One region of the Paenibacillus sp. S02 genome, then DNA from elsewhere that is predicted to be linked to it. Evidence: riboswitches for the same ligand, from Rfam matches in the RefSeq annotation. Region 1 holds a riboswitch; the other holds the start of a gene.

What was found. A riboswitch is a leader RNA that binds a small molecule or an ion and turns the genes downstream of it on or off. The one in region 1 is predicted to bind S-adenosylmethionine.
Region 2: linked by a shared signal. The riboswitch ahead of KAI36_RS21635 (methionine ABC transporter ATP-binding protein) and the one ahead of metA (homoserine O-acetyltransferase MetA) in region 1 are both predicted to bind S-adenosylmethionine.

Annotation. Positions count from the first base shown of each region.
Region 1 is NZ_CP073682.1:1,706,331-1,717,459, forward strand. It holds gene KAI36_RS07480 (ROK family protein) at 1-581, shown strand, start outside; gene KAI36_RS07485 (HRDC domain-containing protein) at 748-1,755, shown strand; gene corA (magnesium/cobalt transporter CorA) at 1,915-2,850, opposite strand; SAM riboswitch class I at 3,402-3,527, shown strand; gene metA (homoserine O-acetyltransferase MetA) at 3,646-4,563, shown strand; gene KAI36_RS07500 (PLP-dependent transferase) at 4,688-5,872, shown strand; gene KAI36_RS07505 (aminotransferase class I/II-fold pyridoxal phosphate-dependent enzyme) at 5,869-7,047, shown strand; gene mqnC (cyclic dehypoxanthinyl futalosine synthase) at 7,481-8,614, shown strand; gene KAI36_RS07515 (YitT family protein) at 8,711-9,574, opposite strand; gene KAI36_RS07520 (cation:proton antiporter) at 9,659-10,885, opposite strand; gene KAI36_RS07525 (cation:proton antiporter regulatory subunit) at 10,890-11,129, opposite strand, start outside.
Region 2 is NZ_CP073682.1:4,860,704-4,871,832, reverse strand. It holds gene KAI36_RS21665 (putative polysaccharide biosynthesis protein) at 1-836, shown strand, start outside; gene KAI36_RS21660 (DUF2515 family protein) at 854-2,143, opposite strand; gene KAI36_RS21655 (thioredoxin family protein) at 2,380-2,724, shown strand; gene KAI36_RS21650 (COX15/CtaA family protein) at 2,898-3,827, shown strand; gene KAI36_RS21645 (UbiD family decarboxylase) at 3,957-5,723, shown strand; gene KAI36_RS21640 (Cthe_2314 family HEPN domain-containing protein) at 5,775-6,500, shown strand; SAM riboswitch class I at 6,626-6,765, shown strand; gene KAI36_RS21635 (methionine ABC transporter ATP-binding protein) at 6,902-7,924, shown strand; gene KAI36_RS21630 (methionine ABC transporter permease) at 7,921-8,589, shown strand; gene KAI36_RS21625 (MetQ/NlpA family ABC transporter substrate-binding protein) at 8,664-9,506, shown strand; gene KAI36_RS21620 (SDR family oxidoreductase) at 9,772-10,536, shown strand; gene KAI36_RS21615 (NifU family protein) at 10,629-10,874, opposite strand; gene KAI36_RS21610 (YuzB family protein) at 10,962-11,129, shown strand, end outside.

The sequences.
Region 1 (11,129 bases):
TGGGGTTTGACACGGATGTGAATGGAGCAGCACTTGGTGAGTCTATTTGGGGTGCCGCCAAAGGATTGGACAACTGTCTGTATATTACGATAGGTACTGGCATCGGGGCGGGTGCTTTGGTTGGTGGAAAGCTGATACATGGATTATCCCACCCGGAAATGGGGCATATTTTGGTACGTCGTCACCCAGAAGATACTTACGAGGGGACATGTCCTTATCACGGAGATTGTTTGGAGGGACTGGCAGCAGGTCCTGCGCTCGAAAAAAGATGGAAGGTTAAAGGACATGAGCTTTCTGTCGATCACCCGGCCTGGGAAATGGAAGCGTACTATTTGGCACAGGCTTTAATGAGCTATGTATTAATCCTGTCACCGCAGAAAATTATTATGGGCGGGGGAGTGATGAAGCAGGACCAACTGTTCCCGCTCATTCGTACCAAGCTTCAAGAACTTTTGAACGGATACGTACAGCATTCGAGTCTGACAACAGATATTGAGCAATATATCGTATCTCCGGGATTGGGTGACAATGCTGGATTGTGCGGTGCTCTGGCATTGGCAAAGGAAAAGCTCAATCATTAGAATTTATGGTTGACGGCACTCCAAGGTACGGTTATTATATAGGCAACAGTATAGTACGGCTCAAAAAGGGAAGCACCTTTCTTGCGAATACGCAGGATAGGTGCTTTTTTTTGCGTTTTTGTGTTGTGCGGGACTGTCTTTCAACGATATGAGGGAGGAAGAAATCATGGAGATTGTATTTTTAAATCGCTTGTCCAAACGGAATGAACAGGGCTATGAGGACTTTGCTCAGGTATGGATTGGGCAGCATGAAGGGGGATGGAGTGCAGGTTGGAGCACACACCATGTCCCGGATGAAAGTATAGACGACCTTTGGTATGAGGGCAGCTTGTGGCAGGAATTACTGCATGTATACCGTCATGAGCTGGCGCTCAAAATGGCTGAGGGCTACAGGCCCTTAATCCATGGCGTATTTCATGAGCAAGAAGGATCATCAGGACGAGGACAAACGCTGCAAAAGCTGTATTGCTACAGTGATTTGTTTCCACGTGATGAAGTGTATGAGCAGTTGACGATGTGGAGACGGCAAAAAGCAGCAACGGAACGAAAAGCCCCTTATTTTATCGCTACGAATCGGCTGCTTCGACTCATTAGCGTCTATCTTCCCCATACCGAAGAAGAACTTTTGGAGCTGCCTGGTATGGGTCAGGGTAAAGTGTCGCAATATGGGACGGAGCTATTGGCTATTACAACACAAAATGACCGGACCACGCCATTTCCGTTGAACTGGGTAACAGAGACGCTGGAAGAAGAAGTTTTTTTGTCATGGCTATACAAGCAAAAAGAGAACCAGTACAGGCAGGAGCTTAACAAATTCAGCCTAACTAGAACGATTATCGAAGGCATTTCGGACGGTCTTTCACTGGAGCATATCGGAATGAAGACAGGTTTGCATCGTAGAGAGATGATTGAAGCTGTGGAGCATTTGGACAGGGATGGCATTGATATGGAGAAGCTGATCCGCAAGGAATTGGTGAATGTATCTGAAGAGGAGCAGGCAGCCATCTGGTCTGCTTATGAAGAGTTGGGGGATACGCTGCTCAAGCCCGTCATGCTGAAAGTGTATGGGGAAGAAAAGGCAACCGAAACAGGACTGGATCAAATTTACGAGCGTCTGCGTCTGATCCGTATACGGTTTCGTCATCAGCAGGTACCCGACCGACATGTTGGATAATAAAGAACTGATTGAATAAAGCTAAAGTATTAAAGTACATTCAGGGTTCAACATACTAAAAAGCAGCAGCGAGTTCCACACAGGACACGGCTGCTGCTTTTTATGACCAAGCTTAAAATCGAAATAAGTATCCAAATCGGTACTTTTTCCCCTTTTCTTTTAAACCCAGTCTTTCTTGCGGAAAATACAGAACATACTGACACCTAATGCCACCATAATACCAATGACGACAAAATAGCCATAACGTGTATGAAGCTCAGGCATATTATCGAAGTTCATCCCATATATTCCGGTAATGACTGTCAATGGCATAAATACGGTCGTAATTGCCGTAAACACACGCATAATTTCATTGGCACGGTTGGCGATACTGGATTGATAAGCTTCTCGAAGGTTACCCATCAAGTCGCGGTAAGTTTCAAAAGTCTCCGAAATTTTCACAGCATTTTCATAAATGTCGCTGAAATATTTTTGCAATTGATCGTCGATGAGCCGCAAATCCCGTTTGTTCAGGGTATTGATGACTTCTTTTTGCGGACCCAGCACTTTTTTCAGCCACAGAATCTCACTTCGTAAGCCGATGATTTCGTTCAAATGCGACTTTTTCGTATGCATTAGAATATCTTCTTCCAGCTTCTCAATGCGGACCTCAATCCGGTCACCAACCAGAAAATAGTTGTCAACAATCAAGTCGACCAACAGATACATAAAACGGTCAGGCTGGCTGACTTCTTGCTCCCACAGCATAGGCTTGAGGGTACGAAGCTCATTTATTTTCTGCTTGGTCACCGTAATGATAAAATGGCGGCCGAGAAAAATGTTCAAAGCTCGCAAAAATATTTCTTCATCATCAAAACGAATGCTATTTACAACGATAAAATAATGGCTTTCATAAATTTCAATCTTCGGACGCTGTTCTTCTTCACTCAAACAGTCTTCTACTGCAAGATCATGCATGGAAAATAAAGGCTGGAGCACTGCCAAATCATCGACATCGGCATCAATCCAATAAAAACCTTCTGCCGGTGCAGTAAGCGCCATTTCAATTTCTTCGACAGGGGTAAAAACCCCGTTGTTGACCAAACGGATTTTCATATATGTCACTCCTTATGCTCCGTCGTAACGGAAATACGTTTACCTTAAGCATAAGGAATGGACTCAGTTAGCCAGTTAGCCGGTGCGGGTAAGCGTGCACTCCCATCAAAAGCCGGAGGCTTTTGGAGCATGCAGAGCCTGGCGTCCCGTCTTTCGGCAAGCTGAAGTCATTCCTATGCTGTTGTTCAGGGATCGCCGCCTATTCGGACTCGGGTCGCCTTCCATTCCGGATTCACCTCTCAAATGTTCTTTTTTAGATTGCCACAGTATCGCAGGAAACACTCAAATCTGCACTACTGCTCCATATTTTTGCCTAATAGCACTTGTATAGTATAACGCTCGGCCTACGGCCTTTCAAGCGCAAAATCATGGGCTAAATCAACAGTAGTGGCAAGAGCTTCAGCGATAGGAGGGATATGATTTAACCTATGGAAAAGGTAGACAAAATGTGAATACAGGGTACAAATTTAAAAGTCCTATCTTGACGAAGCCCAGCCGATGCATTAAAGTGAACAACAAGAACTTTGTGAACCCAAAATGAATATAGCGAAATCTTATCAAGAGCAGGTGGAGGGACTAGCCCGATGATACCCGGCAACCGGCGATTTTAATCGCACGGTGCTAATTCTTGCAGGACGCGCGCTTTGTACAAAGAGCGTTGCCCTGACAGATGAGAGAGGCGCATATGGATACAAATATGACCTTTCTCTAACCTGAGAAAGGTCTTTTTATTATATGCCCGGCATCTCAACAAGACGATTTTCGCAAAACTTACCGAACAAGGAGTGAGTTTACATGCCGATTAAAATCCCAGACACGCTACCTGCAAAGGAAGTGCTGGAGGGCGAAAATATTTTCGTAATGGATGAAAGCTTAGCTTATCATCAGGATATTCGTCCGTTGCGTATCGCCATTTTGAATTTGATGCCTACAAAGGAAACGACGGAAACCCAACTGTTGCGCCTGGTCGGCAATACGCCGCTGCAAGTGGACGTCACGCTGGTGCACATGAAGTCTCATGTATCCAAAAATACATCGCAAGAATATTTGAACATGTTCTATAAAACGTTTGACGAGATCAAGAACAGTCGCTTTGACGGCATGGTCATTACAGGAGCCCCGGTTGAACAGCTTGAGTTTGAGGATGTGAACTACTGGGAGGAGATCCGGCAAATCTTTGAATGGACGAAAACGAATGTAACTTCGACCATGCATATCTGTTGGGCCTCACAGGCAGGCTTATACCATCATTTCTCTGTCCCTAAATACGGGCTCGACTACAAATGCTTTGGCGTATTTCCACACACTGTGATTAAACCTAAAGTAAAATTGCTACGCGGCTTTGATGAACTGTTTTATGCTCCTCACTCCAGACATACGGAGGTTCGGCGGGAAGATATTGATCATATTGCCGAATTAGAAGTTTTATCCGAATCCGAGGAAGCTGGAGTGTACCTCGTAGCCACGCTTGACGGTAAACAAATTTTTGTAACTGGGCACTCTGAATATGACCCGCTTTCCCTGAAATGGGAATACGACCGCGATGTGGCCAAAGGAATGGATATTGAAGTCCCCAAAAATTATTTTCCTAATGATGATCCCAAGCGCACACCGCCCTCAATCTGGCGGGCACACGCCAATTTATTATTCTCGAATTGGCTGAACTATTATGTATACCAAGAAACACCTTACGATATCGGGCCCCAGATTTAAAAAGGGGCTTGTAGTTTACCCTTGTACAGTACCACCTTGCAGTAGCGCAGCAGTATAGTCTTTGACATCCATTTTTGCAGGATTTGTTATAGCACCCACTATGGAAGTTAACAGGAGGATTCATATGAGTGAGAAACAGTGGAAAATCGAAAGCAGATTGGCACAAATCGGTTCAGTAGAGGAGCCAGTAACCGGGGCTGTTAATTACCCGATTTACCAATCTACGGCGTTCCGCCATCCCCGTCTAGGTCAAAGCACAGGATTTGATTACATTCGGACGATCAATCCCACGCGAAAGGTACTGGAAGAGGCTTCTGCTGCACTTGAATCTGGTGATGCAGGCTTTGCATGTAGCTCAGGTATGGCGGCGCTGCAAACGGTATTTGCATTGTTTGGACAGGGAGATCACCTCATTGTATCGCTGGATCTGTATGGCGGGACATATCGCTTGCTGGAGCGTATTTTATCTAAATTTGGTGTAACAGCAAGTTATGTGGATACGAATGATCTTGAAGCACTCGAACAGTCATGTCGACCGAATACCAAAGCTGTATTCATAGAAACACCTACAAATCCGTTAATGATGATCACTGATATTCGAGCGGTTGCCGAGTGGGCATCACAACATCAGTTGCTTACCATTGTAGATAATACGCTGCTAACCCCATATTTCCAGCGGCCATTGGAGCTGGGCGCGGATATTGTGGTACATAGCGCAACCAAATATTTGGGCGGACACAACGATGTGCTGGCAGGGTTGATCGTAACCAAAGGCAAAGAGCTATCGGCTGAAATTTCCTTCCTGCACAATTCCATAGGGGCTGTGCTTTCCCCGAGCGACTGCTATCAGTTGATGAAGGGGATGAAGACGTTAGCGCTGCGTATGGACCGACATCAGCATAATGCAACAGTGCTGTCTAACTATTTACTGACGCATCCGGCGGTGGCGGAAGTATTTTATCCAGCTCTCGAAGGCCACCCAGGTCGTGAGATTCAAAATAAACAATCCAGCGGAAATACAGGTATCTTCTCCTTTAAAGTAAAGGATGCTCGTTATGTGGAGCCTTTGCTTCGTCACATTAAGCTCATTGCGTTTGCGGAAAGTCTCGGCGGTGTGGAATCATTAATGACCTATCCCGCTGTGCAGACACATGCGGACATACCAGCAGAAATTCGGGATGCAGTCGGGGTAGATGACAGGCTGTTGCGTTTCTCCGTAGGCATTGAACATACAGACGACCTAATTGAAGATTTGCGTTCGGCGCTGGAAGCGGCACGTCAAGAAGTAGAAGGAGGGGAGCAGCAATGATAGAGGATGCGAGAAGGATCGGCCAGGATCTGGACAAAGAGCGGAAGTTCGCTACCAAGCTGCTGCATTTCGGCTCTGAAATTGACAGTGTGACGGGGGCATCGAGCGTCCCGATCTATCAAGCTTCTACCTTTCACCATCATGATATTTTTAATCCTCCACAGCATGACTATAGCCGTTCAGGTAATCCGACACGACAAGCTTTGGAGGATTATATCGCCTTATTAGAAGGCGGAGCTAGCGGTTTTGCCTTTGCATCAGGTATGGCGGCCATCTCTACTACATTTATGCTCTTGTCTGCTGGAGATCATGTCATTGTTTCCGAGGACGTATATGGAGGAACATATCGACTGCTGACCTCCATTTTGAAACGGATGAATATCGAAACGACCTTCGTTGACATGACGGATCTCAACCTTGTGAAAGAGGCGTTGCAGGAGAATACAAGGGCTGTATATATGGAAACCCCATCCAATCCGACACTCAAAATTACCGATGTAGCAGGAATAACCTCTTGGGCACAGGATAACGGACTTTTGACGTTATTGGACAATACTTTTATGACACCTTATTATCAACGTCCGATTGAGCAGGGTGTCGATATTATATTGCACAGTGCGACCAAGTTTCTGGGCGGACACAGCGATGTGCTGGCAGGACTTGCAGTAGCACGTACCGAATCGCTGGGGAGACAAATCAAGCAGCTCCAAAATGGACTGGGTACCGTGCTGGCTCCGCAGGAGTCATGGTTGCTCATGCGCGGTATGAAGACACTGGAGGCTCGTATGGCTCACAGCGAAAAGAGTGCAGCAAAGCTCGCCAATTGGCTGAACGAGCGCAACGACATTGAGGCGGTGTACTACCCGGGTCTGGAGAATCATCCAGGACGTGAAGTTCATGAGCGTCAATCCAGCGGTTATGGTGCAGTAATATCATTTGATGTAGGTTCTGGTGAGCGTGCAAAAGAAGTCCTCAGTCGCGTACGTATTCCAATTGTAGCGGTGAGTCTGGGAGCTGTGGAAAGCATCTTGTCGTATCCGGCGATGATGTCACATGCGGCTATGCCCCATAGTGTACGATTGGAGCGCGGGATTACGGACGGACTACTTCGTTTCTCCGTAGGTCTGGAGGATATTGACGACCTGATCAGTGATCTGGATGAGGCGCTGCGCTAGAGCGTTAGCACATCAGTAGTATCTTTGTCGTTTTCACGCCGGGAGCAAATATGTACAGTACTAAACAGCAAGTTTCCAGTATTTCAGGAGGCTTGCTGTTTTCTATAAGAATGACATGAAGGACAGTGTGAAAAAAGGCACTTTTCAGTCCTGTTTTCTTATTTCTTGGCTATATGCAATGTTGAGGTAAGCTTGGTAGTTGCCTATTTTCCTAGGTGAAAAGCAGATAGAAGCGGGAATAAGTATGGTTCCTTACCTAAAGATATGTTAGTATTATCATTAGGTTTTACTATGCTAAATAGCACAGACAACATACAAGACCAGTCATGAACATACATTACGGCAGGGTTCGAACGCAGGTTTGTGAAAGCATTCTCGTTCATAAGTCCTGTCTTTCATTTCGTCGCCCTGTGACAGCGAAGGAGGATACACCATGAGTGTAATCGACCATATTTTAGATAAAGCCCTACGCGGCGAACGCCTGAATTTAGAGGATACCGTTGCTTTGTTCGAATCAGATGAGGTAGAAAAAATAGGTCATGCGGCGAATAAAGTTATGAATCGCATGCACCCCGATCCCATTAAAACCTTCGTCATCGGACGAAATATTAACTATACGAACGTATGTGACGTATACTGTCGCTTCTGCGCTTTTTACCGTAGACCGGGTTCTGATGAAGGTTATGTTTTGCCGGACGAGGTGATCTTTCAGAAGATCAAGGAAACGCAGGATGTAGGTGGCACCGAAATTCTAATGCAAGGCGGTGTGAATCCGAATCTGCCATTCAGTTATTATACGGATTTGCTGAAAGCTATCAAGGAGCGTTTTCCCGATATTACGATGCACTCCTTCTCGCCAGCTGAAATTCACAAAATGAAGGAAAAATCCGGTCTATCCATGGAAGACACGATTCGAGCCATTCATGAAGCTGGATTGGATTCGCTTCCGGGTGGAGGCGGAGAAATTTTGGATGACCGCACACGCCGCAAAATTAGCCGTCTCAAAGGCTCTTGGCGTGATTGGATGGATGTGATGCAAACGGCTCACAAGGTTGGGATGAACACGACTGCTACGATGGTTATCGGTTTTGGCGAGTTGATGGAGGAGCGTGCGCTGCATTTGTTGCGTGTTCGTGATGCTCAGGACGAATGCATTGAAAACAAATATAATTCTGAAGGATTTTTGGCCTTTATTCCTTGGACCTTTCAGCCAGACAACACCAATCTGAAGAAGGAACGCCAGACGCCGGAGGAATATTTGAAGACCGTTGCGATCAGTCGTCTTGTGTTGGATAACATCAAGCATATTCAGTCTTCATGGGTAACGATGGGACCTGAAATCGGTAAAAAATCGTTGTACTACGGTTGCGATGATTTTGGCAGCACCATGATTGAGGAAAACGTAGTTTCCGCTGCAGGCGCAACGTATAAGGTTAACATTGAATCTATTTTACAGTTGATCCGCGAGACGGGTCACGTTCCGGCACAGCGCAATACCCGTTATGATATTATTCGTACTTTTGACAGTGCCAGCAGTATTGAACATGATTTTATCATGCAAAATTAATATCCGTTAATATATTGTTAATTACAAAACGCTTATCCATCACTAATCTATGTACAAGGATTAGTGTAGATAAGCGTTTTTTGATGTGTTACTTTGCTATGCTTTCCATCGTTTCATATACATGATCTCAGCCTGCGGGTCTGCCATTTGGATGACTGCCTTAAAGCGCTGCAAATCCAACAGATGAACGCTGTAAACGATGACCATTTGTTCTTTTTTATCCTCAGATTCGCTTTTAATCTTGCCCTCTATCTGGGCAGATTCTGCAACAGGCGTGCTGTGTATACGCAGCCTGCGATAAATGGCATCCTCGACGGTTTGCTGTTTCTTGCTGACAACACAAACCATACGCGTCAGACCGGTAAACATCAGCCGGGTCGTTTCATAAGCGGCGAGGCAGGATAAGGCTGAATAGAGAGCTGGCTCCCAGCCTAGCACAAAGCCAGCCGTAATGAGCAGCAGACCATTACACAGCATAACAATCTGTATTAACGGAATCTTGCGATGTGTTAGCAACAATGTGGATGGACGGCCATCGTCTGATTCGTTAAGTCCTAGTGAATCGAGCAGACCACCGTGACGAGCTGCCAGCCCTGCGCCAAGACCGATACAGATTCCGCCGCCCAAAGCACATACGACCGGATGGCCACTCACTGCCGGAAAAGGCGAAAGAATAATGGCTGAGCCCGAAAAGGCGAACAAGCCGGGTAGTGCACGGAGCAGCATGGGTTTGTGAGTAGACAGAGAATACAGCAGCATGAGTGGCAAGTTCAAAACGAATAGCAGTAACCCAAAATGCTCTTGTGTATAAAGCGACATGAGTCTAGAGATCCCCGTGACGCCTCCAGCGATCATATCATGCGGATGTAAAAACAATTCCAGACCGACGGATGCCGTAATTCCACCAATCACCGTATAAAAGACAGGGAACCTGCTCGCATCTCCTGAAGCGGGCTTCACAAGCCGCCTCATAGAGTTTTGGCATGTTTTACAGCGTGCGGCATAGCCTTCCCTCCTATGGATTGTCGTATCCAGCTTTTACAGTTACGCCGAGTTACTTTCTTCCTTTCGTAGGCGGGGGTCCTTGAACTTAAATATTTTGTTTAACATATTAAAAATAGGTTTTGACTGCTTTGTCAGAAGTGGTCCAAGAATCGCCAGTATGAGTACATAGATGGCTGCAAAGGGTTGAACAATATCAAGCAAACCGCCTTCTTTACCCAAGTTGGCCATGATAATCGAAAATTCACCCCGTGCCACAATGGTCAGGCCGATATTTGCTGACGCTTTGGGAGATAAGGAGGCTGTACGCCCAGCCAGCATTCCTGCCCAAATGTTACCAAACAACGTGAGGATGACTGCTACCAGTGCAAGCCATATCGCGTTTCCTCCCAGGGACAGTGGATCAATGGATAGTCCAAAGCTGAAGAAAAACAGGGCGCCAAAGAAATCGCGGAAAGGAACAATTAAATGCTCGATCCGTTTGGCGTGTTCCGTTTCGGCTAGTACCAGACCGACCAACAGGGCGCCGATAGCTTCCGCCACATGAATCGTTTCCGAAAAACCAGCCACCAGAAATAGAGAGCCGAAAACAACAAGTCCGAATACCTCATTGGAGCGAATACGGAGAATCCGATTTAACAGAGGGACGGCCTTACGGCCGATAATAATGACTGCAAGCATAAAGCCTAGCGCGATTAGCGCTGATAGCAGCACACCCCCGAGCGAGGATGAATCGCTAAGAACCAATCCGGAGAGGATGGAGATGTATACGGCGAGGAAAACATCCTCGAACATAATAATGCCCAAAATCATTTCAGTTTCAGCATTGGCGGTCCGCTTGAGATCTACCAGCACCTTCGCAGCAATAGCACTGGATGATATTGTTGTAATTCCGGCGATAACCAGTGTCTCTGCTACAGGGAAGCCGCTCAGGAAGCCAAGAGCCAGCCCCAGTGTGAAATTGATGCCAATATAAATGGTGCCGCCCACGGCAATGGAACGGCCTGATTTAATTAACCGACCTACTGAGAACTCCAGACCCAAGTAGAAGAGAAGAAACAGCACTCCGATTCTTCCCATAAAATCAATAAAAGGGGCGCTTTCGATAAAGCGAAAATCAAAATGCCATAGCTCCATCGCATGCGGTCCAACTGCCATTCCGATCAGGATATAAAAAGGGATGACCGAGAAGCGCAGCTTGGAGGAAATAAGTCCGGCCGCAGCGATGAGAGCAATAGCCAATCCAACCTCAAATACCAGATGATCCATCCAATCACCCGCTTCCGTTCATAAGGATTTGTTTAAAGCGTTTTTGCTGATCGCGTTCCCCAACAACGACTACAGTGGCATCATCGTTAATCATCACTTCAGGACCAGGATTCACATATTTCTTTCCTTTTTTCTCCACAATGGCAATAACAGTGGCTCCCGAATTTTGCCTTACATCCAGCTCACCGATGGATTTGCCGACACTTGCATAGTGAGATTCCACTCTATACCATTCGATAATAAA
Region 2 (11,129 bases), 2.9 Mb from region 1:
GACTATTGTCTGGTCAAGTGGGATTGGATCAGGCGACTACTCAGTTGGGTTATCTAGGCTCTCGGGCACAAAGTGTGGCGGGAATTCCGCCGATTTTGGCCATTGCGCTCAGCCAATCGCTTATTCCGATCATTTCAGCGGCATTTGCCCGTAAGGATGAGCAGCATTTACAAAATCAGATGACGCTGGCCTTGCGTATCTCTATTTTGACTGGGATGCCGATTGTGCTGGCTTTATGTGTAACCGCCTATTCTATTAATGGTTTACTTTTTAGCTCGCTTGGAGGCAGTGGTATCATCGCTGTTCTGACACTCGGAACGATATTCCAGATTACGATGATGACTTCTAATTCGATACTGATCGGTATGGGCAAGCCGCGTATTTCAATGGTTAATGTCATGGTCGGTATCGTCGTCAAGTTTGCAGCGAGCTGGTTGCTGGCTGGTTGGCTTGGGATTTATGGGATCATTGCCGCAACCGGATTATGTTTCCTCGTGATCACGTTGCTGAATTTGCGTGTGCTTAAAGGGATTGTCTCCTTTTCCATCATGGGCCGTCGCTGGGCAGGGTTCTTAACCGCAGTCGTCGTCTCGGGAGCTATCGGATACGGTGTAAATGAAGCCTGTATTCTGCTGGTGCATCTGATGCCTGCGCGTGTGGCCTTCTTGATCGCGTGCTGCATTGCCGGGGCAACTGTACTGGTATGCTACTTGTTGTTGCTGGTTGTACTGCGCGTATTGCGCAGAGACGAGCTGGGCAACTATCCGCGTATGTTGCAAAAGGTACTGCGTCCGTTAATGCGTCTACAGCGTGAGTCCACAGGACAACGAGGCTAAAAGAGTCCCCCAGTCTTTCAGTGGAAAGATTGCAAGCTGTTATGGGCAACGTGGGCCATTGCTGTTTTTTGAATGCCATGACGATGCTCATGGCGCATGGCAAATAACAGCGGTCGCCTTGGTTCGCTGAGATGTCCAAGTGTGGAGCCGTCCTGAAACCAGTCATACCGGGGGATTGGATCATAAGCTGTATCGGACCAGACGGCGTTCAGCTCCGGACTGTACAGACGTTGTCCTGGCGGCAGCCATTCATGTGCTAAAAGCGTTGCACTTTCATCTGGAGAGTGCAGCGCTTTTTGTTCATTCTGGGTGAACAATCCGGGCCAATAGTCGCTGCGTGAACCTGTATGCGGCACACTGTTAGCGAATGCTGATACCTGGTCCAGCACCTGCTGATGGCCGAAGAGCATAGCATAGAGACTTTTGCCAAAGCCGATCCGCTCGTCCAAATGGCCGAAACGCTCCATCACTAGTCCAGCAAGTCCACCGTTCAGCCCAAGTGGAAATATAACCTGATTAAGCTGGAGCCAGTCATGCAAATAAAAGCCCGGCTTGTGTGTCACAAATTTTTGAAAATACGGATCTTTTACCACACGTCCTTCAATATAGTTTTGTTCATTAATGATGAGCGCCACAGTCAACAGAGAGCTATCCCGCCAAGCCCAGAAACGTTCCCAAAAGGGCTTCATGAATGGCGAAACGTGAAAATAAGGCAACAAATGAAAGCAACTCCGACCCAAATGACGGCTGTGCATGTAAAGTTGCAACTGCGGATAAGCGTCTTGAAAAATAAGGGCGTTACAGCGCTCCAGTAGCCGATACAGCCATTCCTTTTCCTGTTCGCCGAACAGGTTGCCAATCAGTCCCCCTTTCAGATCGGTCATATTATAGCCGCCATTACGAGAAACCAGGTGGGCCAGTAATGCCCAGTGTAACTCCGGGTAGCCACGATAGCATTCAAGGTAAGCGGCAGTGCGGGTGACGTTGCTGCGATTCTCCTGTGCTGTATCGTTCTTGATCCGCTCCAGTAGCTCACAGTCTGTTTCGCATAAGGGCATATTCAGAGAAGAGGGACGCGTAGCGGGTCCGTTCACCAGCATTATCGCTTCAGCTTCATTCATAGCGGCCTGTGCCGTATGATAATCCCACGCTAGTTCACGCAAGGGGGAGCGTAATTTTCGGGATTCGGTCCAAGCCGCCCGTTTGCCCTCCCAAGCTTCCTCAGCAACACGGGGAACGGAACCCAGTAACTTTAGTCCTCCTTGAAGCTGGCGAGATGCTGTATGGAGCCATTCGGTAAGAGACATGACTAAATAACCTCCTTTCCAACTGCAAGCATCCCCGTATCCTGCCAAGTATGTTGGGTATGCTGTTAGGATGTCGTCGCTTATGTGGATTCTTAAGTATATCTTTAGTATGCCTCAATGAGAGGGCTTCCAATCGGCATGTGAGCAGAATGGGGGAGTGTGCAAAAGCTTAACTTGGCGTTACAATAGAAAGTGCAATCTTTTCAGCACAAAAAGAATTTAAGGAGGAATCATCCATGCAAAAAATCGTCTCTCATGAAGACTTTAATAAGGCAATATCCACTCCGGGCGTTACGGTGGCTGTATTTAAGGCGGACTGGTGTAAGGATTGTCATTTCATCGATCCGTTCATGCCTGATGTGGAACATCAATATGCAGATAAGCTTACATTAATTGAGATTGATGTAGAACAGGCCGAAAGCGTCAGTCAAGAGCAAAATGTATTGGGGATTCCTAGCTTTATCGCTTACAGTGAAGGGCGAGAACTGGTACGGCTGGTGAACAGACTGCGCAAATCCCGCGAGGAGATTGAGCAATTTTTGGATCGGGCTGTTGAAGTCCACGCGAGCTTGGCAAAATAACATCAAGACATTCAGAAAGCCGCTTCCTTCTAAGGGGGCGGCTTTCTCACGGACACGTTCACATTTTGTCAACAAAGCTCGTATGTCAAGGAACGATATATCAGTTATAATTACTTTAAGTGATCATTTCACAACATATAAAGTGAATAAATATTATATTTGGAAGGATACGGGTGAATTTGAATAACAAAATTAGAATATTAAAATGGCTGGCACTCGTAACATGTATTGTCATGTTTTTGGCTACCTTCGGTGGAGGTGTCGTGACGCGGACGGATTCGGGTCTCGGCTGTGGCCGGGAATTCCCGCTGTGCAATGGTAAGCTGGTTCCGGCACATACGATTGCATCCCTTATTGAGTTCTCTCATCGCTCGGTCAGTGCCATGGCCGGGATTCTTTCTATCGCCTCATTTGTTGGCTTTTTGCTGTTTATGAAGCATCGGAAGGATTTGCAGCTATTCTCGCTGCTCACGCTCATGTTTGTCATCATACAAGGTGCAATGGGGGCGTTGGCTGTCGTCTTCTCCCAATCGGCTGCAGTCATGGGACTGCATTTTGGCTTTGCGCTTATCGCCTTTGCCAGTGCGACTATGATGACGCTGGGGGCCTGGCAGGAGCATGCAGATTCACGCCACACCCCGCGTCTGATTCCTGGGCCTGTCAGTCGGGGCTTTCGTAACTTTATATGGTTATCGACGATCTATACCTATATTGCTGTCTATTCAGGGGCGTTGCTTAGTCACTCGGTCATCCAAAAGGTTGTAAATATTGGGGGCTTCATATCTCCACTGCTGCTTCATCAGATTTCAGCTGGTCTGCTGTTCGTCATTATCTTGGCTGTGGGTCACTACTCATACCGTTATCACCCGAATCACCGGGACATCCGTATATTGGGTGTCGTATCGGTCTTGTTAATCTTGCTTCAAGTGGTGATTGGAATTATCTTGTTGTACGTCAACAAACCTGAAATCTACATGTTTATCGTGCTGGGACATATGCTGGTGATTGCATCGTTGTTCTCCATCTTGGCTTATCTGAGCTATCGTGTATGGCAATTGTCACCGGACCGCAAGCTTGTTCCGACCCAAGCACAACGTACCTAAGCGTTCCATAGATCATAGTCAAGCGGATTTTTGCCCAAGAGGCGTTTAAACACGTATAATAGCATATAAGAAACAAACCAGGCCCGCGAGTTTCTCGAGGGCTTGATTTGCTTAGGAGGAGTCGTCCAGTTGATCTACCAGAATTTGCGCCAATTTATTGAAGCGCTGCGTAAAGAAAATCATCTTAAAATTATAGAGGCACCTGTCGATCCTTACCTGGAGCTGGCTGAGATTCATCGAAGAGTCATTGAGGAAGAAGGGCCGGCACTTCTGTTCACGAATGTAAAAGGAACCCCGTTTCCTGTAGCCAGTAATCTGTTTGGCACAAATCGCCGTGTGGACATGGCTTTTGGTCCGCGCCCAGAGCAACTGATGGATGCGATTGTAGGAGCGACCAAAACATTGTTTCCACCTACACCTAAAGCATTGTGGAATGAACGTGGCCTGATTAAGGACATGCTAAAAGTAGGGCTAAAAACAGTATCTCATAGCGAGGCCCCTGTATTGGGAGTTCGCCGTACAGAGGCTCCGCTGGCACCACTGCCTAAAGTGACCAGTTGGCATGAGGATGGAGGGCCGTTTATTACGCTTCCACTCGTGTATACTGAGAAGCCAGGTCAGCCCAAGGATCATAATTTGGGGATGTACCGCATTCAGATTTATGATGATCAGACGACGGGCATTCACTGGCAAATTCATAAAGGCGGCGGTTTCCATTATCATGAAGCGGAGCTGCGTAATGAGCCATTGCCTACGACGATTATTATCGGTGGCCCGCCTGCCCTGATTGCGTCTGCCATTGCGCCAGCACCGGAAAACTTGCCTGAGCTGTTGCTGGCTTCGCTTATTATGGGAGGCAAGCTGCCCATGACAGAAGACCCGCTTGGGGGTCACCGGATTCCAGCAGAAGCAGAATTTGCAATCAGCGGTTATGTACCGCCTCATGAACGCCGTCCGGAAGGCCCGTTTGGTGATCATTTTGGCTATTATTCATTACAGCATGATTTCCCTGTATTTCATGTCAAACATATGCATCACCGCAAGGATGCCATTTATCCGGCAACCATTGTAGGTAAGCCTCGGCAAGAAGACTACTATCTCGGTGAGTTTTTGCAACGTTTGCTGTCGCCTGCCTATCCGCTTGTGATGCCTTCCGTCAAGTCCCTGTGGGCGTATGCGGAAACGGGTGTACATGCGCTAGCAGCGGCAGTGGTACGTGAAAGCTACTCCCGTGAAGCGCTTGTATCCGGTTTTACTATTTTGGGTCAAGGTCAATTGTCGTTGACTAAATTCCTGATGCTGACGGATCGAGTAATTGATTTATCGGACTTTAACCTGCTGCTGGAAACCATTCTGGAGCGATTTAATCCAGCAAGGGATTTATTTATATTCAATCACACGTCACACGATACACTCGATTACACAGGCCGCAAGCTGAATCATGGCAGTAAGGCCATCCTGATGGGGATAGGTGAGCCTGTACGTGAATTGCCTCGTGCTTATGAGGGAGGCGATCTGCCGGGAATTCGTGAAATTGAGCCCTATTGCGGAGGTTGCCTTGTCGTATCGGGTGCGTCCTTTGAGCAGGAGCCTGAGCTGGCGGCACGTGTTTTGGAGCGATTAGCAGCGGGTGAGCAAGAGTGGCCGCTCGTCTTCATTGTAGACGATGCCAAAGAAGTCGTTCGCTCTCAAGCCTCGTTCCTGTGGACGGTATTCACACGCTTTAACCCGGCTACAGATATGTACGCAGACAGCGAAGTGCGTTTGCATCATCTGAACTATAAGCTGCCGATTGTAGTGGATGCGCGTATGAAGCCGGGGTATCCAGATGAGGTGTTACCGCGTGAGGATATTGTTAAGCTTGTAGATCAACGATGGACAAGTTATTTCGCTTGACGCCCTAATTAAACCTACAGCCGGATTTTACATTTATAAGGAGGCGTAAGCATGATACGCAAGCTACTGGGTGAGCCACCACGTGTGAACAAAGGCATCCTGCTAGATGCCATGAATAGCATGTCAGCTATGTTGAACCTGCTGGAGCGGCAAATTCAGGCTGGTGGAGATCCGACCCACGATTTTCGGAAGGCGGATATTTTAACACGCGGTCTAATGTCATCTCTGGATGAACTGGAGCAGAGCCATCATGCTTCCGCCTTTTTCCGTATGAAAGTGAAAGCCGGATATGCTGAAGATATGAGTGAGGATGAAAAATCCGATTATGCGTTATATGTTTTCTTTTATAAAGATGGGTTTGTTCGGGTTTTCTCTATTTTGGATAAGCTGGGTAACTGGCTAAATGATCTGTATGATTTAAAAACAGGGCAGTATAAGGCGCACTATTCGTATTTTACCGTGTTGCGGCAGCTCAAGTATCTCAAAATGCATCCTGTATTGACCGATAATTTAATTGATATCAAGGATACTTACAACGATGCCATCAATCGGCTGCGTAAGCGTCGGAATACGGAGATACACTATATGAATACGGAAATGCAGGATGATCTCTGGCAACGACACCGAGCTTTGTATGGAAAAATCCAACTGGAGGACCTCGATCACCATTTGGAAGATTTGCAGCAGGGCTTGGAAATGGTATGTCGGTCGCTGTCAAACGCCTTTACTTATACTGCGAAACAATGGGAGAATCGGGCAGTACGCCCAAAAATATGATAGAAAATATCCTTTGACAAAGCAATGTAAACTATCTATACTGAAACCTAGTTTCAGAAAAATGCTTGAATTATGTTTTTTTATATAAACTTAACGGACAGCTAAAGCTGGAGTTTAACATATTTTTCTTATCCAGAGAGGTGGAGGGACTGGCCCGATGAAGCCCGGCAACCCGTTCTTTCCCGGTGTAATACACTGGGAGGGAACATGATGGTGCTAATTCCTACAAAACCGCTAGAGTTATAGCGATTTTGGCAGATGAGAAAAGGTTCGCAAGGTGGGGCCCTTTTCATTCTGTGAAAGGGGCTCTTTTTTGTATAAATAAATAGCGATTTTATACAATTCTGAGAGATGACAACTGGTTAAAAGGGTAAGGAAGAAGTGAAGGGGGTCGCAGCACGTTGATAGAGCTTAAGCAGTTAACCAAGCATTATGGCAAAGGCAACCGACGCGTTAATGCGCTATCTGGGTTGAATCTTTCTATAAAGCGTGGAGAAATATTCGGAGTGATTGGTCACTCCGGGGCGGGGAAAAGTACATTGATCCGCTGTATTAATTTATTGGAACGCCCTACTTCAGGTGAAGTATGGGTAGACGGGGTAAACCTCGCTACTGTGAGTCAATCCCAGTTACAGAAGCAACGTCGAAAAATCGGAATGATTTTTCAGCATTTTAATTTGTTATCTTCGGCAACGGTGTATGACAATATTGCATTTCCTTTGCGGTTGGTAAACACTCCCAGGGAAAAGCTGGACATGAAAGTTCGTGAGCTGCTGGAACTGGTGGGTCTGGAAGAACACAGTGGAAAGTATCCGTCACAGCTCTCAGGTGGACAGAAACAGCGGGTAGGAATTGCACGGGCGCTGGCTAGTGATCCTCATGTATTGCTGTGTGACGAAGCGACTTCTGCGCTTGATCCGCAAACGACGGGGTCTATCCTGAAATTGCTGTTGGATATTAATCAGCGCTTTAATTTAACCATCGTGCTGATTACACATGAAATGCATGTCATTCAAAGCATTTGTGATCGAGTTGGCGTCATTCATCAGGGCGACATCGTGGAGCAAGGCCCAGTGGCGGAAGTATTTTTGAAGCCACAGCACCAGGTAACCAAGGACTTTATCCAACGGGAGTCAGAACATCCCGAGGAGTTGCAAGCAGCGATTGCGGCAGCAGGTGGCGGTGAGTCGGCGCAGGTGGTACGTATCTCCTTCTTGGGCAGTAAAACATATGATGCGATTCTGTCGCGTACGGCTCGAAGCACTGGTGTTGATTTTGCGATCTTGCAGGGAACCATATCTACGATTAAAAATGTACCCTATGGACAGCTGATCGTTCGTTTTGAAGGAAACCATGAAGATATAGAGCATACGCTGCGCGAAGTGTCTGGGCAAGGACTTGATGTGGAGGTGATCGGACAATGAGCGAACTTGATTTTTCACAAGTGAGTTGGGATGAGCTAGGGAATTCTACTCTGGAAACCCTTCAGATGCTCGGAGCATCCGCATTGTTCACCCTCATTATTGGTTTGCCGCTTGGCATATTATTGTTTCTGGCGAGTCGCTCCTCGTTAACTCTGATGAAGGTGATATACATTGTATTATCATTCATCGTTAACATTTTACGTTCCGTACCATTTATCATTTTGATCGTTGCACTTATTCCTTTTACACGATCGCTGGTAGGTACCTCGACCGGGGTGTTGGGAACCATTCCACCATTGGTTATTGGGGCTGCCCCATTCTTCGCACGTCTTGTCGAAACGTCTCTGCGTGAAGTGGACAAGGGCGTCATTGAAGCCGCACAAGCGATGGGTGCCTCGACAGGACAAATTATCCGGCGTGTGCTGTTACGTGAGGCACTTCCGGGTCTGCTCGCTGCATTAACCATTACCGTCGTTACACTCGTATCCTACACGGCAATGTCCGGGATGATCGGGGGCGGTGGACTGGGTACACTGGCTATCAACTACGGCTATTATCGTTATGAAACGGCTGTCATGATCGTTGCGGTCGTGCTGATGGTCGTATTGGTACAATTGCTGCAAATGGCGGGAGATCGTCTCGTGCGGCATTATACTCGAAAATAGGGAAAACATATAGATATCCTTATTGATCAGGACATCTGCTCCTGAATATTACAAATTATTGGAGGGGTAATAACATGAAGAAATGGGTATTGGCTGTATTAAGCTTGACATTAATTGCGGTGCTGGCGGCTTGCGGTACAAAGAGCACAACATCGGATACAAACAATGCGAACCAAAATACAGGCGGATCACCACGTGAAGTGGAGCTGAAAGTTGGAGCTTCTCCTGTGCCGCATGCGGAAATTTTGGAAGCGATCAAACCTCAATTGGAAAAAGAAGGAATTCGCCTCCAAGTCGTTCAGTTTAACGACTATGTACAGCCGAACGTACAATTGTTTGACAAGCAACTGGATGCTAACTTCTTTCAACATGTACCTTACTTGGATGTGATGAACAAAGAGCGCAAAATGGATCTGGTTTCTGTGGGCGCAGTTCATTTGGAGCCATTCGGTATCTACTCCCAAAAATATAAAAAGCTTGATGAAATCCCTGATGGCGCAACTGTAGCCATTCCGAACGATGCGACAAACGGAGGCCGCGCATTGCTCTTGTTGGAGAAACAAGGTCTGATCAAGCTGAAAGACGCAAGCAACATTGAAGCTACGGTAAAAGATATTACTGAAAATAAGAAAAACCTGAAATTCAAGGAGCTTGAGGCGGCTATGCTGCCACGTCAGTTGCCTGAAGTGGATATTGCGTTGATCAACACGAACTACGCTCTGGAAGCGAAGCTGAATCCAACGAAGGATGCACTGGCACTGGAAGATAAAGATTCTCCTTATGCTAACGTTCTGGTAGCACGTCCTGATAATAAAGATTCCGAAGCGATTCAGAAGCTGATCAAAGCTTTGCAATCTCCAGAAACTAAAAAATTCATCGAAGATAAATACCAAGGCGCGATTATCCCGGCATTTTAAGTAGGGGACGAGAACGTATTGCACGCAAACCCCAGATTCTCTTAAACAAGAGGACTGGGGTTTCTTTTTCAGCATTTTGCATAATTCGATTCCCAACGCTCATAAGTACAATATATAGACGAACTAAAGCGTTTCGATCTATATATTGCTGATTGGAAAACGCTCTTGGGATTTATGCAAAATGCTCTTTTGGATGGAGTTGTAGGGGAAGCTTAAATATTTTATACTTGGGGGTGACCGTTCTCTGTGAACAGGAGGAAAATTGTTGAGAGATAAAGTCGCATTCATAACGGGCAGTGCCAAAGGTTTAGGTAAAACGACCGCTTTGCGTCTGGCGGATGAAGGCTGTAATATTGCGCTAAATTATGTGCATAGCCAAGCAGAAGCCGAAGCGCTTAAGCGGGTAATTGAGTCTAAGGGAGTACGCTGCCTGTCTTTACAAGGGGATATCTCTGTTCAGGAAGATATCACGAGGCTGATTGGTGAAGTACAGGATCGGCTGGGCGGAGTCGATATTATGGTAAACAATGCCGGACCGTTCATCCGGGAACGCCGTCTGTTTGCGGATTACAGTGTAGCTGAGATTCATACCATGATACAAGGGAATCTGGTCGGTACCATGTTGCTGGATCATTTGGTATTGCCCCACATGCGTAGCCAGCAATGGGGACGTATTATTCATTTTGGCTTTGGTCATGCTGGAGAAGCAAGGGCTTGGCCGCATCGCGCCGTCTACGCAGCCGCCAAGGTGGGGCTGGTGTCTTTTACGAAGTCACTGGCTGTGGAGGAAGCTCCTTATGGCATTACGGTCAATATGATCTGTCCAGGGGATATCCGAGGAGCAAATAAGGAAATGTCAATCGCCGATGTCATCGGCATGCAGGATAAAGAGACACCGCGTGGACGTCCGGGGAGCGGAGAGGACATTGCGCGAGTGATCGCCTATTTGTGTGAGGAGCATTCGGATTTTATAACAGGTAATATTATGGATGTATCGGGAGGATTGGACCCCATTCGGCCAACCATATAAGCTTGAGTGATCCCTCAGACGCTGTAACACAAAAAAGAGTCTTGAGCTTCGTTACCGAAGTCAAGACTCTCATGATCATTATGCATCAAGCATTAGAATACTTGTACCACTTCTTGGACGCCGTCGACTTCTTCGAGAAGAGCGCGTTCAATCCCTGCTTTCAGCGTGATTGTGGAACTTGGGCAACTGCCGCAAGCGCCTACCAGCTTCAGCTTAACGATGCCGTCTTCAACGTCAACCAGCTCAACGTCGCCACCATCGCGTTGCAGGAACGGACGGAGCTTATCCAGTACATCTGCTACTTCATCATACATTTGAACGCTTTGTGTTTCGCTCATTAGAATTCAACTCCTTTCCTATACCTTTATTATTATATTACAAAGCGGGCCAAATTAAAATGCCCGTCATCCAAAGCAGGTGAAAAAATGTTAAGACCTATTATTGAGTTTTGCACAAGTAATATGCATTGGGGTACCGATGAAATCATGTCCAAACTGGAGCAGAATCCAGATTATGATGTGATTGAATACGGATGCCTAAGCAATTGTGGTCAGTGCAACGCCGAACCCTATGCGATGGTCAACGGTGAGATT